DNA from 4 places in the Clostridium sp. 29_15 genome. Region 2 is predicted to be linked to each of the others. Evidence: riboswitches for the same ligand, from Rfam matches in the RefSeq annotation. Region 2 holds a riboswitch; each other region holds the start of a gene.
What was found. Region 2 has a riboswitch for lysine ahead of BHW04_RS11305 (aspartate-semialdehyde dehydrogenase). Riboswitches for the same ligand answer to the same signal wherever they lie in the genome.
Positions count from the first base shown of each region.

Region 1 (4,225 bases), on a different contig from region 2:
ATTTAATTTACTTTTAAATAGTATCATAAAAATGTTTACATGTAAAGTTTTGTTTTTAAAATTATAGAAAAATTTTTATATTTTAAAAATTGTGACAATATTAGTTGTATATAATAATATGAAAAAGTAAAAAATAACAATTTAACTTATCCACAGAATGTGGATAAGTTAAATTGGATTATAAGTGTAAAGAAAAAAAGTTGACACAATATATTAGGTGTTGCAAAATAGATTAAACAATATAATGGGGTTTGGATAAAAAAGTAAATAATTTATACAGTAAAAAAATCCCAAAAATAGTTAATAACAAAGTTATCAACAAAATTAACATGCCTGTGGATAAATTCTGTGGATAACTGTGAAAAATGTGAATTATTTAAGTGAAAATGAGCTGAAACAAATATATACTGTGGATAACTTTTGAAATAGTATAAAAAAAGTTAAGATATGAATTATAAAATATAGAATAAAAGAAAAGAGGATAAAAAAATGATATATGAGAAAAGAATAGTAAAAGCACAATTTATTAATAGGCCCAATAGATTTTATTCAAATGTTAAATTAGATGGAAAAGAAATAAAAGTTCATGTACCAAATACAGGAAGATGCAAGGAGCTTTTAATACCGGGATGTACAGTATATTTAAGAGAAGAAAATAATCCAGCAAGGAAGACTTCCTATGATTTAATTGCCGTTGAAAAAGGTGATATATTGGTGAGTATTGACTCACATATTCCTAATAAGGTTGTGGAAGAGGCTCTTCAAAAAGAAAAAATAGAAAAGTTAAAGGGATATAAAAATATTTTAAGAGAAAAAATGTTTGAAAAAAGTAGATTTGATTTTAAACTGTCAAATGATGAAAGTGATGAATATTATTTAGAAATAAAAGGAGTGACTTTAGAAGAAGATGGATATGCTAGATTCCCTGATGCACCTACAGAAAGAGGAGCACGCCATTTAATGGAATTAATTGAAGCTAAAAGAAGGGGATATGGAGCAGGAGTATTATTTTTAATTCAGTTGGAGAATGTTTATAAGTTTTCACCGAATGATGAAAGAGATTCTAAATTTGGTGAAGCTTTGAGAGCTGCTAAGGCTGCTGGAGTAGATATATTTGCTTATAATTGTCTAGTTACAGAAGAAAGTATTGAAATTAATCAAGAAGTTGAAATAATACTATAGAAATTTATTTTCTTTATGATATAATTTTTACTTAATAATAAATGTAATAATATTTTTATAGTCAAGATTTTTTATAAGAATATATAAATTTATAATAGGAGTATGCTTATGGAAATTAAAAGAAAGAAGAATGTACCAGAAATAAAAGGTATATTAAGAAGTAATGTTATTGAAGTACCATCATGTATTAGAGATTGCTCTGGAATAAAGATATTTGGTAAGAGATTAAAGTCATTTTTATTCACCACAGATGTAGCCTTGATAAGAAATACTAATGCTGATGCAATAATAGCAGTATATCCGTTTACTCCACAGCCTTTAATAACAGAAGCGTTAGTAATGGCTGCAGATGTACCTATATTTTGTGGAGTTGGAGGTGGAATTACTCAAGGTAAGAGAGTAGTTAATCTTGGATTAGATGCAGAGTTTAAAGGTGCAATGGGAGTTGTAGTTAATGCCCCAACAAGTAATGAAATAGTTGAAAACCTTAGAGAGACTATAGATATACCAATAATAGTTACAGTGGTGTCAAAAGATGAGGACATAAAGGCTAGAATTGAATCAGGAGCAACTATATTAAATGTTTCTGGTGGTAAGGATACGGCAGATATTGTAAGAAAGATTAAATCTGAATATCCAGCTTTTCCTGTATTAGCAACAGGTGGACCTACAGAAGAGACAATAAGGGCAACCATAGAAGCAGGAGCAAATGCTATAACTTATACACCACCATACAATGGAGAAATAATGAGTGCACTTATGGACAGATATAGAGATAAATAAAAAATGAAAAATTGTGGATAGAACTCCATAGGAGTTTCAACATTAAATTTCATTCCTAACATCCTTATTTACAAAATATTGGTATAATGGTATCATTTATTAAAAGTTGTAATATAGTAATTTATATAAAAAATAAATTAAGAATAAAATAAAGCTAAATTGAATAAAATATTACCTGGTAGAGGTGCTGTTTATAATAAGTAAGAAAAGGGAGCTTTTTTTGCATGGTATGGATTTTTTCTGAAAGGTATGATAGCCGAAGGAATAAGGGACGCAAAGACTTATTTCTGGGTATGTATAAAATATATGCATAACTGTCACAGTAGTGGAGCGCTACAGGGTTTAAATGAAATTATGAAATAAGTTTTAAAAGAAAATTTCATATATCATATATAATCTTAAAAAAGTGAACTACCATCATAGAATTTCTATGATGGTTTTTTTATAATTTATTAGAGGATATTAGGAGTTGGGGATATGAAGTTATTTGGAACAATGGAAATAAGGGAAAATGAACTATTTATAGGTGGAGTTAGCACTACAAATCTAGTAAAAAAATATAAATCACCGTTATATGTTATGGATGAGCAGCTATTAAGAGATATATGCAGAAATTATTATAAATGTTTTAAATGTAATGAAGATAATAGGGTAGCCTTTGCAGGAAAAGCATTCTTAACCTTAGAAATGTGTAGGCTTATTCATGAAGAGGGGCTTAATTTGGATGTAGTTTCAGGCGGAGAACTATATACAGCTTATATGGCAGGTTTTCCAATGGAAAAGGTATATTTTCATGGAAATAATAAAACATTAGATGAAATTAAGTTAGGAGTAGAAAAAAGAGTTGGTAGATTTATTGTTGATAATCTAGAAGAAATGGAAATGATAAATGAAATAGCAGCAAAGTATGGAGTGATACAAGATATTTATTTAAGGCTTACGCCAGGGATTGAAGCTCATACTCACCAGTATATACAGACAGGGCAAATAGATTCAAAATTTGGATTTGCTCCTGTGGGAAATACTATAATGGAAGCGGTAAAACATGCTTTATCTTTAGATAATTTAAGATTAACAGGACTTCATTGTCATATAGGTTCACAAATATTTGAGATAAAGCCATATGAAGATGCAGCTGAAATTATGTTAAATTATATTGATGAAATTAAAAGAGAAACAGGTCATGAAATTAGAGAGTTAGATTTAGGTGGTGGCTTTGGTGTATATTATACAGAAACTGATAAACCAAGAAGTATAGAAGAATATTGTAGTGCTATCTTGAATAAGGTTAATGAAATTTGTGAAAGATTAGGATTAGTTAAGCCAATACTTACCATTGAACCAGGTAGATCTATTGTGGGGAATGCAGGTACCACTTTATACACCATTGGAGCTATAAAAGAAATAAAAAATGTAAGGAAATATGTTTCTGTAGATGGTGGAATGACTGATAATATAAGACCAGCTTTATATGAAGCAAAATATGATATGTCTATAGTTGATAAATTAAATGAGCCAGCTGATGAAAAAGTAACTATAGCAGGCAAATGCTGTGAATCAGGTGATATATTAATGAAGGATATATACATTCAAAAACCTGAAAGAGGAGATATATTAGCTGTCTTTACCACTGGTGCATATGGCTTCTCAATGTTTAGTAATTATAACAAAAATGTAAGACCGGCAGTGGTATTTGTTGGTGATGGTAAGGAGAAAGTAGTATCTAAAAGACAAGACTATAAAGATTTACTAGGGTTAGAAATATAGAATAATGGTAAAAATTAAGGTGAGATGAATTATCATAAATTCTTCTCGCCTTTTAATATATAAATTTTTAATGAATGTTTTATATATTGTAATAAAATTGACATATTGCTGTAGTATAATGTAATGGTAAAATTAGATTAAATAATAGAAATATGATATACTTATGTTTCAAGTAGATTGAGAGGGAGGAAGTTCTGGCAAAATTTTGCTAAAAACATTAAGTTATGAAGGAAAGTCATTTTATAGTCGATAGAATAGAAGGTAGGTCGTTAGTATTACAAAATCGTAATGCAGAAATAATAATAATAGATAAGACAAATGTTGAGGATGAGGTAAGTGAAGGAGATATATTAGTTAAAATTAGTAAGAACAGATATATTGTAAATAGAGAAGAGACCGATAAGAGAAAGACTAAAATTGATAATTTGATGAAAGGCATGTGGGAAGATTGAAGGAAAGTAATAAAGAAGTTAAAAATCAAAAGACAGGATTC
Region 1 is NZ_MNRT01000024.1:30,540-34,764, forward strand. Features, by position in the region: gene sfsA (DNA/RNA nuclease SfsA) at 490-1,182, shown strand; gene BHW04_RS04970 (enzyme with TIM-barrel fold) at 1,291-1,965, shown strand; lysine riboswitch at 2,137-2,309, shown strand; gene lysA (diaminopimelate decarboxylase) at 2,443-3,732, shown strand; gene BHW04_RS04980 (DUF3006 domain-containing protein) at 3,957-4,184, shown strand; gene lepB (signal peptidase I) at 4,181-4,225, shown strand, end outside.
Region 1: it holds a riboswitch for lysine, as region 2 does, so the genes downstream of both, lysA (diaminopimelate decarboxylase) here and BHW04_RS11305 (aspartate-semialdehyde dehydrogenase) in region 2, are expected to answer to the same signal.

Region 2 (4,225 bases):
AGCTGTTACAGTAATTCCTTCTGCTTCTCCACCACCATTAATTCTTAATGTCATAATTTCTTTATCAGATTTTAAAGTAGTACCTAATAATGCTCCTGCAGTAATCATTCTTCCAAGTGCTGCAGCTGCTACTGGTGTACATTCATGAATTTCTCTTACTTTTTCTACTAAATTTGTAGTTGTTCCTGCTATTATTCTAACAGTTCCATCCATAGCTACCGCATTAATAATCTTATCTTCCATCTATACTTCCTCCTAAATTTAATATAGTTATATTTTTTTAACTACATATACTATTCTTTCACTACTTGCTTGAACCTTATTATTACTATATCCATCAAACTTATTTATTATCTCTAATCCACAATTTGATAGAGCACTTTCAAGCTCTTCTTCCCTATATGCTCTTTCAAAATGCTCCTCTTCAAATCTTTCATAAAGTTCTCCTTGCTTTACAAAGAAGGTAAGAAACATTGAAACCATATCATCTTCAAAAACATTTTCCCATATGTAGAAAACATCTTCTTCACTATATGTATAAATATTGTTACCTAATATTTCTGATAACTTATAATATGAATTAACATCAAAAATAAAAATCCCGTCATCTTTTAAATGCTCTTTAACAGAACTGAAATATTTTTTCAAATCATCTTCGTCAGTAATATAATTTGTAGAATCTAAAACTGATGTAATTAAATCGAACTTCCTATTTAGCTGCATTTCAGTCATATCTTGACAAATTATCCTACCTTTAATTCTATTTTCCTTAAATTTATTAAAAGCTTCTCTCAGCATATCTTCAGATAAATCTACGGCATATACATCTTTAAAATACTTTGCTAGTCTTACAGTAACATTTCCAGTACCACAAGCAACATCAAGATAATCTTTGTATTCAATATTATATTCATTGCATATTTCAATTATTCTGCTAATCATATTGTCATAATTAATATCTTCATTGATTAAATCATCATAAATTTTAGCAAATTCTCCATAAGCCATACTATTCCCCCTTGCTATAAATTTTACAGCTACTTAAAAATTAATGTAGAAGAAATATTTCTTCTACATTAATCTATAATTTCTAAGAATTATAATATATGTATTCCACTAATTAGTCAATCCATTATTTTCTTCCTAGTATCTCATCATTAGTTGGAATTTTTAGTTCTTTTTTTCTACGGGTCATAATACCTCCTATTCTTCCTGTTTCTTCAGCTGTGAGTCCTCCCCATCCATATTGATCAACTTTTTCTTTTAATCCTAATTCGTCAGCAATTTCATATTTGATTTTTTCTCTTAAAAGTTCTTGTGCTGTAAGCTCTTTATTAGTTTTAATTTTAGATTTTATAATTTTTTTTAGCGGTGTCTTGCTCATAACTATTCCCCCTACAAAGTAATATATGTATTTTCTCCATAAAAATATAAAATATTCAAAGATTAAATTACATTTTTATACATATATTGTATTATATATATTTATTTCAATTTTAATCTTGCATTGTTTATAAATAACATATATAATCAAACTAATCTAATAAATAATTGCAAGATAGAGGCGCGATACTTATCAGTACTATTAAAGAGCTAAGCACAATGATTTAATGGGAAAGGATTTATCGCCGAAGTAAATAGCCTATGCTTTACAGCTATTTACTGGGGGTTCATATAATATATGTATTCCTGTCACATTTTTGTGGAGAGCTATCATTTAAAGAAATCTAATAAATATTTATATAAAATATAAAAAAATTAGAAGCTTTGAGTGATTTTGCTCAAAGCTTCTAATTTTTTATTATTAATACGCTAATAAGCGTTTAAATTTAAGGGGGAATTTACATGTATAATGTAGCAGTTGTTGGTGCAACAGGTAATGTTGGAAGAAAATTTTTAGAAATTCTTGAACAAAGAAATTTTCCAATAAATGAGTTATATCTTTTTGCTTCAAAACGTTCAGCTGGAAAATATCTAAAGTTCAGAGATAAAGAATATATAGTAAATGAAACTTCTGAAGAAAATATAAAAGATAAAAAAATAGATTTGGCATTATTTTCAGCTGGCAGAGATGCAAGTTTAAAATTTGCACCAATCTTTGTAAGGTATGGTGCAACAGTAATTGATAATTCCAGTGCATGGAGAATGGCTAAAGATGTTCCTTTAGTAGTTCCTGAAGTAAATCCGGAAGACATTAAATGGAACAATGGTATAATTGCCAATCCAAATTGTTCTACTATTCAAGCTATGCTACCTTTAAAAGCATTAAAAGATGCCTACGGTATTAAAAGAGTCGTTTATTCAACTTATCAAGCGGTATCTGGTGCAGGTATGCAAGGTATTGCTGATTTAAAAGATGGATTAAAAGGAGTAGAACCTAAAAAATTCCCTTACCCTATTGCAGAAAATTGTCTTCCTCATATTGATGTATTTTTAGATAATGGATATACAAAAGAAGAAATAAAGATGATTAACGAAACTAAAAAGATTCTTCATGATGATTCCATAAGGATTACAGCTACTGCCGTAAGAGTTCCAGTACTAAACTGTCATGCCGAAAGCATAAATATAGAATTAGAAAAACCATATGAACTTGACGATGTAGTTAAACTTTTAGAATCAACTAAAGGCATAGTGGTATATGATGATACTAAAGAACTTAAATACCCTACACAACTTCAAGTTTCAGGAAAAGATGAAATTTATGTTGGAAGAATAAGACGAGATTTCAGCATTGATAACGGATTAAATATATGGGTTGTAGGGGATAACATAAGAAAAGGTGCTGCTCTTAATGCAATACAAATTGCAGAAGAAATAATTAAATAATTATTTTATACGGAGGTTAATATGACAGTTTTTAAAGGTTCTGGTGTTGCTATAATAACACCTTTCAATGAAAATGGAATAGACTTTCCTAAGTTTAAAGAACTAATTGAATGGCAGATTGCTGAAGGTACTGATGCAATAATAGTTTGTGGTACTACCGGTGAAGCTACAACAATGAGTGAATCTGAAAGAAAAGATGCTATCCAATTTGTTATAAATACTGTAAATAGACGAATACCTGTAATTGCAGGAACTGGTTCAAATAATACAGCTGCTTCAATTGAAATGAGTAAGTTTGCAGAATCTGTTGGTGTAGATGGACTTCTTGTTATAACTCCTTATTATAATAAAACAAATAAAAAAGGATTATTTAAACACTTTGAAGCTATTAACAATGCTGTAAACACACCAATAATCCTTTATAATGTTCCTTCAAGAACGAATATGAATATCACACCTGAAGCTTTACTAGAATTATCTGAACTTTCCAATATGACAGCTGTAAAAGAAGCCAGTGGCAATATAAGCCAAATTGCAAAGATAAAAGCTTTATGTGGTGATAAATTAGATATTTATTCTGGTAATGATGATCAAGTTACTGCAATTCTAGCACTAGGTGGTATTGGAGTTATATCTGTACTAGCAAATATAGTTCCTAAAGCTGTTCATGAAATGGTAATGTCATATTTAACTGGTGATATTAACAAATCTTTAGCTTTGCAGTTAAAATATCTCAAACTAACAAATGATTTATTTATGGAGACAAATCCTATACCAGTAAAAACTGCTCTTAACTTGATGGGAAAAGAAGTTGGAGAATTAAGATTGCCTCTTTATGAAATGGACGAAAAAAATAAAACAATATTATGCAGTACTTTAAAAAATTACGGCTTAATATAGAATGGAGTTTTTAAATGGTTAAAATTTTATTAAGTGGATGTTCCGGAAAAATGGGAAATGTAATACAAAATGTTATAAGCGAATTTCCATCTTTAAAAATAGTTGCTGGAATTGATAAATTTCCTAAAGAATCTGAGTTTAAAATTTTTAAAAATACTGAAGACGTAAATATTCATTACGATGTTCTTCTTGATTTTTCTAGAGCTGATGCTTTAAAAGACTTACTAGCTTTAACAACTAGTACAAAAAAGCCTTTAGTATTATGTTCCACTGGTTACACTGATGAAGATTTAAAGTTAATTGAAGATTCTAGTAAAACTCTTCCAATTTTTAAATCTGCCAATATGTCATTAGGTATTAATTTAATAAATTCTTTACTAAGGAAAATTTCACCTCTACTATATCAAAATTATGATATAGAAATAATTGAAAAACACCATAACCAAAAAGTGGACTCACCAAGTGGAACTGCTCTACTACTGGCTGACACCATCAA
Region 2 is NZ_MNRT01000042.1:105,436-109,660, forward strand. Features, by position in the region: gene hslO (Hsp33 family molecular chaperone HslO) at 1-243, opposite strand, end outside; gene BHW04_RS11295 (class I SAM-dependent DNA methyltransferase) at 271-1,008, opposite strand; gene BHW04_RS11300 (small, acid-soluble spore protein, alpha/beta type) at 1,133-1,384, opposite strand; lysine riboswitch at 1,552-1,721, shown strand; gene BHW04_RS11305 (aspartate-semialdehyde dehydrogenase) at 1,846-2,829, shown strand; gene dapA (4-hydroxy-tetrahydrodipicolinate synthase) at 2,851-3,729, shown strand; gene dapB (4-hydroxy-tetrahydrodipicolinate reductase) at 3,744-4,225, shown strand, end outside.

Region 3 (4,225 bases), on a different contig from region 2:
TACTTCCTACTTTAGGTGAAAGTGATGTGGCTGAAGAGACTTTTGCTGGTTTTGCCATGAAAGAAATAGGCTTAACTGAAAATGTCCTTGATTTTACAGCTTATTTAGAAGAAGTATTAAAAGGAAATGAAGAAGTAGTAAAAGAAATCAGGTATAAATCAAGTGAAGAATTCATTAAGTTCCTTGATAAAAAATGTATGGAGTTTGAAAATGAATACTTTAACCTACAAGCACTTAATGCCTTTGATGAAGAAATAGTATCATTAAATGAAGTAGAAGAATTATTTGAAAAACACTATAAATATATGCCTTTATTTAGAAGAAGTCAAAAAGTTAAGAGAGTTCTTATATCAAAATTAAAAGATAAGAGAGATGAAAAGGTAAGAGAAATAAATGCTGAATTTAAAGCTAAGCTTGAAGTAATGTCAGATGATGAAAAGAATATTGAGCAAAATAATTTAGAATTTAAAAGACGTAATGACATCAGAGATGTTGTAAGAGAAGTGATGAATGTAAAAGCAGATCTAGAGAATTGGATAGATAATGAAAGTATAGTTGATATTTATAAGAAGTTTATGAACATAGATATGTTATCATACTTAGATCTTCCAGCAATACTATACTTAATGATTAAGCTTGATGGAAAGAAATCTAAGGCAGAAATCAGACATATAGTTATTGATGAAGCTCAAGATTATAGCATGCTTCAATTCTTAGTGCTGCAAGGATTAACTGGTTGTAGAAGCTATACTATTGTAGGTGATGTTAACCAAAGACTTGTAAAGATTGATGAAGTACCTGCCATGTTAAGATTAGAAGATATTTATGGAAAATTTGTTAAGAGATTTGATTTAAATAAGAGTTACAGGTCAACACAACAAATTATGGAATATGCAAGTAAATTATTAGATGAAAATGCTATAGTTCCATTTGTAAGAAAAGGTAAATATGATGTGGAAGAAATTGAAATTAATGATAAAGAAGATTTAATTGATACTATTCTAGAAACCTTAGAAGAATATGATGATGAAAACTATGAAAATATAGCTGTTATAACAAAAGATAAAAATGAACTTCAAATAATAGCACCAGAACTTAAAAAGTTCACTAAAATAATGGCTTTTGATAAAGCAGATATAATTTATAGAGGGGGAAAAGTTATAGTACCTTCTTATTATGCTAAAGGTCTTGAGTTTGATGGAGTTGTAGTTGTAAATTTTGATGATAACACTGATGATTTAGTAAAATATATTATGGCAACTAGAGCTTTACATCAACTTAAAATTATAAATTATAGGGAAAAATAATTTATACTTAATATAGTTTTATCTATTATAAAAGTAGTATAAATTAAAAAAATATTGATGAAATATAATATAAAAGCACGAAAAATTTATAATTATGCAGAAAATATACTTTACATTTAAGAAAAAAAGTTGTATATTGTTAAGAGAGAATTATATTATGAAGTTGATAGAGGTTGCGATATTTAAGAGTAGATTTACGGAGGTAAGCACAAAGATGTAAATTGAAAGGAAATTTCGCCGAAACATATAGTTGATGCTTTGAAACTGTAGTGTTGGGGTTATGTAAAATATACATAAAACTGTCACAAATTAATTTGTGAAGAGCTATTACTTAACGATTATATTATTGATAATAATACTTTTATTATAATATTTGGTATTTTAGTGATTATATAGTCTTGAGTGAGAAGCTCAAGGCTTTTTTATTATTTTAAAATTAAATGTGAATAGCTATTACTTATTAGTTAAAATTTTTTAAAAAATTATTTTTTTCAAACTATTGTGACAAAATATTATAAATAGGGGGATTTTAAAATAATGCAAAATGTATCAGGTAAAGAAAGACAAGGTTTCTGGAAAAGATTTAATGGTGGAATAAAAGTTCCACATACATTAGTTATTATTTTTTCAATAATAATTTTAATGGCAATAGCAACATATATAGTGCCAGGTGGTACATATGAAAGAGTAGCTACTGAAGTTAATGGACAAATTAGAACTGTAGTTTTAAATGGTTCATTTCAGTATGTTGAAAATGAAGCACAAGGGTTGTTCCAAGTGATGCAAGCACCAGTAGAAGGAATTCAACAATCAGCAGAAATTATAGCATTCTTATTTATAGTTGGGGGTGCATTTAGTTTAATAACTAGAACAAAGGCAATAGACTCAGCTATAGCTAAGGTTGTTAATATTTTTAAGGGAAATGAGTTATTAATAATTCCTATTATATTTACTTTATTTTCTCTTGGAGGAGCAACATTTGGTATGACTGAAGAAGCTATACCATTTATAACAATATTACTTCCGTTAATGCTTGCTTTAGGGTTTGATAGTATATTATCAGTGGGAATAAGTTATTTAGGGTGTATTGTAGGGTTTGCAACAGCTATGCTTAATCCATTTACAGTAGGAATAGCGCAATCTATAGCTGAAATACCTTTATTCTCTGGAGTAGTATATCGTACTATTACATGGGTTATAACTACAACAGTAGCAGTTATATTCTTAATGGTTTATGCAAAAAAAATTAAGAAGAATCCTGAGCTTAGCCCAGTGTATAAATTAGATGAAGAAAAACGTGAAAAATTAAAAGAAAATAAAAATGAAGAAATTAAATTTACATTTGCACATAAAATAATAATTGCTTCAATTGGTGTTTGTTTAGCAGTTATCATATGGGGAGTATTAAAAGAAGGATTTTGGATTCCAGAAATAGCTGCAGTATTCTTAATAACTGGAATATTTGCAGGAATAGTTGGTGGATTAAAAGCTGATGAAATGGCAGAAGCATTTATAGATGGAGCCAAAGATATGATTGGAGCTGCAATGGTAATAGGGTTTGCAAGAGCTATAGTAATAATAGCAGAAAATTCTCAAATCATAGATACAATATTATTTGGTTTATCATCATTTATAGGTAAATTACCATCATTACTAGCTGCATGTGTAATGTTACCAGTTCAAATGTTTATAAACTTCTTCGTTATTTCAGGGTCAGGACAAGCAGCATTAACTATGCCAATATTAGCACCATTAGGTGATTTACTTGAAATATCAAGACAAACAACAGTATTAATATTCCAATTAGGAGATGGTTTCTCAAATGCTATTTTCCCAACATCAGGAGTATTAATGGCATGTTTAGGAATGGCTGGAGTACCATATTCTAAATGGTTTAAGTGGATAATGCCATTACAAATTATATTATTTGCACTAGCTATAATATTTATAACTTGTGCTATGTTGATGGGTTGGGCTTAAGAAGTTAAAAGTTAACGGTTAAGAGTGAAGGGGTAGGAGTTAAGGAATAAATTCAGTAACTTTTATCTTTTCACTTTTAGCTTTTACTTAAATAAATTATTTTACAATTAATTTAAATATGGGAGGAAAGAAGAAATGAAGACTATAATATATAACGAAGGTCAATTAATTAAAGAAAGATTAGCTAAAATTAGTGATTATATATACAATAATCCGGAATTAGGAAATAAAGAATACAAGGCAGTTGAAGCATTAACTACATTTTTAAAAGAGCATAATTTCCAAGTAGAGTGTCCAATAGCAGATATGGATACAGCATTTAAAGCAACTTTTGATAGTGGAAAACCAGGAATGACTATAGGGTATTTATGTGAATATGATGCATTACCTAAAATAGGACACGGATGTGGACATAACATGATAGGTGCTATGTCATCAGGTGCAGGAGTGGCTTTAAGTAAAGTTTTAAATGAAATTGGTGGAAAGATTATAGTATACGGAACACCAGCAGAAGAAACTAATGGAGGAAAAGTTATTTTAGCAGAAGCAGGTGTATTTGATGAATTAGATGCAGCAATGATAGTTCATCCAGATGGAGAAACTAGAGCAAGTGGATCAAGCAGTGCTTTATATCCAATAAGATTTATATATAAAGGTAAAACAGCTCATGCAGCATCTTGTCCAGAGAAAGGAATCAATGCATTAAATAGCGTTATTCAATTATTTAATGGAATAGATGCACTTCGTCAACATGTAACACCAGATGTTAAAATGCATGGAATAATAACAAAAGGTGGAGTTGCAGCTAATATAGTTCCAGATGAAGCAGTTGCTGATTTTTATTTTAGAGCTTCTACTAAGGAAAGAGTAACTGAAGTTATAGAAAAAGTTAAGAAGATTGCAGAAGGTGCAGCTTTAATGACTGGGGCAACTCTTGA
Region 3 is NZ_MNRT01000024.1:38,101-42,325, forward strand. Features, by position in the region: gene BHW04_RS04995 (HelD family protein) at 1-1,307, shown strand, start outside; lysine riboswitch at 1,467-1,642, shown strand; gene BHW04_RS05000 (YfcC family protein) at 1,845-3,287, shown strand; gene BHW04_RS05005 (M20 family metallopeptidase) at 3,423-4,225, shown strand, end outside.
Region 3: it holds a riboswitch for lysine, as region 2 does, so the genes downstream of both, BHW04_RS05000 (YfcC family protein) here and BHW04_RS11305 (aspartate-semialdehyde dehydrogenase) in region 2, are expected to answer to the same signal.

Region 4 (4,225 bases), on a different contig from region 2:
TGATATTATAAAATAAAAAAACTGTCAAATTTTATATACTTATACCTCTATATTTTTGTTTTTTATTTGTTATAATAATAACATGAAAGGATGTATACAATGAATTATTTTAAATTACCTAAAGTAGGCCTTAGAACTTTCAAATCAGGACTTGCTGTTTTTCTATGTCTACTTTTAATTCCTAATGAACCATTTTTCTCTTGCCTTACAGCAGTTATTTGTTTAGGTGATACTGTTACAAATTCTGTTCGCACAGGCATAAATCGTGGCGTTGGAACTATAATTGGGGCATTTTCTGGATTATTATTCTTATTAATATTTAGATTTTTAGAAAATCATATTTCAAATACATATATCTCTAAATTGATAATCTATATGTTAATTGGTCTTGGTATAATTATTATGATATCACTATGTAATAAAATTAAAAGACCTGGTGCAATTAATATCACATGCATAGCATTCCTTGGAGTAACTACTGCTCATGCTTACTCTGATCCAATATATTATGCATTAAATAGATCTTTTGAAACAATTCTTGGAATAATAATCTCTATATTGGTAAATACACTTATTAATCCACCACCACATAAATAATTAAACAGTGCATATCAAAATATTTAATTTAAAAAGATTTCCAACAGAATTGCCCCTAATAATTCTGTTAGAAATCTTTTTTATTTGCTCCTATATTTAATGCCCTATTTTTTATTATGCTTGCTTACTCTTCTTCTACTTTCTTACCAAATATCATTACTCCTATAAACAATGCTACACAAGACATTGGTAATACTATATATATTGGAAGTCCAAATCCTGCTGGAATATATCCAAATAGTATAGTTATTGCAGCTACAAATAATGCATACCACATTTGTGTCTTAACATGATCTATATGACTACATCCAGCTCCCATTGACGAAAGTATTGTTGTATCTGATATTGGAGAACAGTGATCCCCAAATATCGCTCCTGTTAATACAGCACTTGTACTTACAATTACAAATGACATTTCTGGATTAATTTTATATGCTAATGGAATTGCCAATGGCATAAGTATGCTCATTGTTCCATATGCTGAACCTGTTGAGAAAGATATTATTGCTCCAAGAATAAATATTAAACTTGGTAATAAAAATGCAGGTATAGCACCATTCAATGCTTCTACTAAATATTCAGCAGCTCCTAATTCTTTTATTACAGATCCTAATGACCAGGCTAATATAAGAATTACTGCTGTTATTATAAGGCCCTTCATTCCATCAATCCATACTTCTATAGCTTCACTTATAGTAAATATCTTCTTCCATACTGCCATAACTATTGCAACTACAGTAGAAAATATTGCAGATTGTAATAATGCAATTGATGCATCTGATGCTGCAAAAACTTCTAATATTGCTTTAAATGATAATGGTGAATTTGTTACTATCGCTTTAATAGCTATATCATCACCAGCCATTATTGATGAATATCCACTATAGTAAAAAGCAACTATAGCTGAAATAATTAATGCACCTATTGGTACAATTGCATTCCAAATACTTAGTTTTACACCTTCTTTTGGTTCTAATTCATCCATGTGAGAAGAAGTTACTGCAATTTCTTCATTAGTTAAATCTTTTAACTTTCTTGCTGATATTTCAGCTTTTCTCATTGGACCAAATTCCCTTAAAGTTATTATTGTAATCACAATAAATGCAAGTATTAATATGTTATAGAATCTATAAGGTATTGTTTGAAGGAATACTCCAAATCCACTAGCTTCAACACCTATTGATTCAAATCCTTCTGAAATTAAGCTTACTTCTAAACCAATCCAAGTTGATATTATGGCAAGACCAGCTATTGGTGCTGCTGTTGCATCAATTATAAATGCTAATCTTTCTCTTGATATTTTCATTTTATCTGCCACTGGTCTCATTATTGGACCAACAATTAATGAATTTGCATAATCATCAAAGAATACGCATATTCCTAAAAACCAAGTTATAAGTTGAGCACTTTTTGCAGTTTTTGCTTTCTTTGCTAAAGCTTCAGCAATAGCCTTTGCCCCCCCCATTTTAGCAACTAAATTAATAACTCCTCCAATTACAAGAACTTGCATTACGATTCCTGCATTCCATGGATCAGATAATGAATTTAATGCTCTATTAATAAAATCTAAAAATGCTTGTGTTAAAGCTCCAAATACATTAAATCCTGTTAGATTCAAAATAAATCCACCTGATAAAACTCCAATAAATAATGAAATAACAACATTTTTAGTTATAAATGCTAATAATATTGCAACTATTGGTGGTATTAATGTAAATATTCCAAATTCCTCAGCATTACTTACTGTCAGTTCAAATTCTGATGCAAAAACAAATGTTGTTGATAACATAAATATCATCATAGTTAAACCAAAAATTTTCTTAAAATTTTTTTCCATATTTTTACCCCCTAAAATATTTTGGTTGGTGTAAAGTTTTTTTACACTACTTTTCTTTTAAATTCTAACGTTATTTTTTAATTATTATTAAAAATTAGCCATAGACTATTTTTTCATGCAAAACTTTACACTATCATATTTTAATGAATACACTTAAGAGTAACTATCTTAAACAAAAAAAAGCCTTGAGTTAACACTCAAGGCTTATAATAATCATAAAATTCCTCAAATGATAGCTCACCACAAATGTAATTTGTGACAGTGATACATATATTTTATGCATCCCCAGCTATACAACCTTAAAGCATCAGTTGTATACTTCGGCAACAATTCCTTTCTTACTAAATCATAGTGCTTACCTCATTAATAATACTAATAATTATTGCGCCTCTACCCTTACGTTATTCATTTTTCAACTTCTATTATACAATTATTTTTTTATTATGCAATAGAATTTTTTAACTTTAATTAATTTATTCTATTTCTTGACATAAAATCTTCTATTTCTTCCACTGTCTTAATCATATCCTTTGTTAGGTTAATAGACCCATCTTCTGTAACAAGAATGTCATCTTCTATTCTTATACCAATTGATTCTTCTGGTATATAAAGACCTGGTTCCACTGTATAAACCATACCAGGTTCAAAAGTAAAGTTTCTATCTATTATTACATCATGAGTATCTAAACCTAAACTATGACCTATACTATGGAAATAATACTTTCTAAAATCTTTTTTATCTTCTAATAAACCTAAACTTACACAAGCCTCTCCTAATAAATCATTTGCCTTAGCATTTAGTTCTGCTGTTGTTATACCTGGTTTAATTGTCTTTATTATTTCTTCGTTAACTTTTAATACCGCATTATAAACTTCCTTTTGTCTTGCTGTGAACTTACCATTTACTGGAAAAGTTCTAGAAATATCAGCATTATAATATTTATATTGTGCACCTAAATCAAAAAGAATTAAGTCTCCATCTTTCATTTCTGCATTATTATCAACATAATGAAGAACTGTAGCATTTTTTCCTGTAGCAGCAATAGTGTTAAAAGCTAAATCCTTAACACCTTTACTTTTACAGTTAAAATCAAAATATGCTTCAAGTTCATATTCCTTCATTCCATCTTGTGCATTTTTCATTAATGTTTCAACGCCAGCTATAGTGATTTTTATGGCTTCTTTAATATTTTCTATTTCCTCATTACTTTTAATAAGTCTTAAGGCTGCTATAGATGCATATATGTTTCTTACGGAAATTTGAGGATATTTACTTACTATTTCCTTAGCAAATATTTGTGAAATACTATTCATTGAATTAAAAGCATCTCTTTCTAAATCTAAATATAAATTGAATTCTTCTTTCATTGAAATTAATCTATGAAAATAATCTTCAAAAGTGCTCTTAAACATAACTTCATCAACGCCAGCAATGTCTAAAGCTTCATTTTCTCTTAAGCTTTTTCCTATCCATTTTTCTAGTTCTAAATCTATATCTTTAATGAATAAAATATTCTTTTCTTTACCATTTATCTTACTCATTAATAAAATATGATCTGGTTCTTGAACACCAGTTAAATAATAAAAATTTCTATTTGGTGTGAATGGATAAGCTTCATCAGCAGTTTTCTTTGGTGCATTACCTGCAAATAAAACTATCACTGAGTTATCCTTAACTTTTTCTAATAGCTTGTGTCTTTTTGCCTTATAGAATTGTCCTTTCATATATTTATCCTCCTCTTTTGAAATTATTTATTTTCATTATAACTAAATAAAAACATAAAGGCTATA
Region 4 is NZ_MNRT01000026.1:21,952-26,176, forward strand. Features, by position in the region: gene BHW04_RS05615 (FUSC family protein) at 100-597, shown strand; gene BHW04_RS05620 (Na+/H+ antiporter NhaC family protein) at 722-2,434, opposite strand; lysine riboswitch at 2,660-2,835, opposite strand; gene BHW04_RS05625 (aminopeptidase P family protein) at 2,903-4,159, opposite strand.
Region 4: it holds a riboswitch for lysine, as region 2 does, so the genes downstream of both, BHW04_RS05620 (Na+/H+ antiporter NhaC family protein) here and BHW04_RS11305 (aspartate-semialdehyde dehydrogenase) in region 2, are expected to answer to the same signal.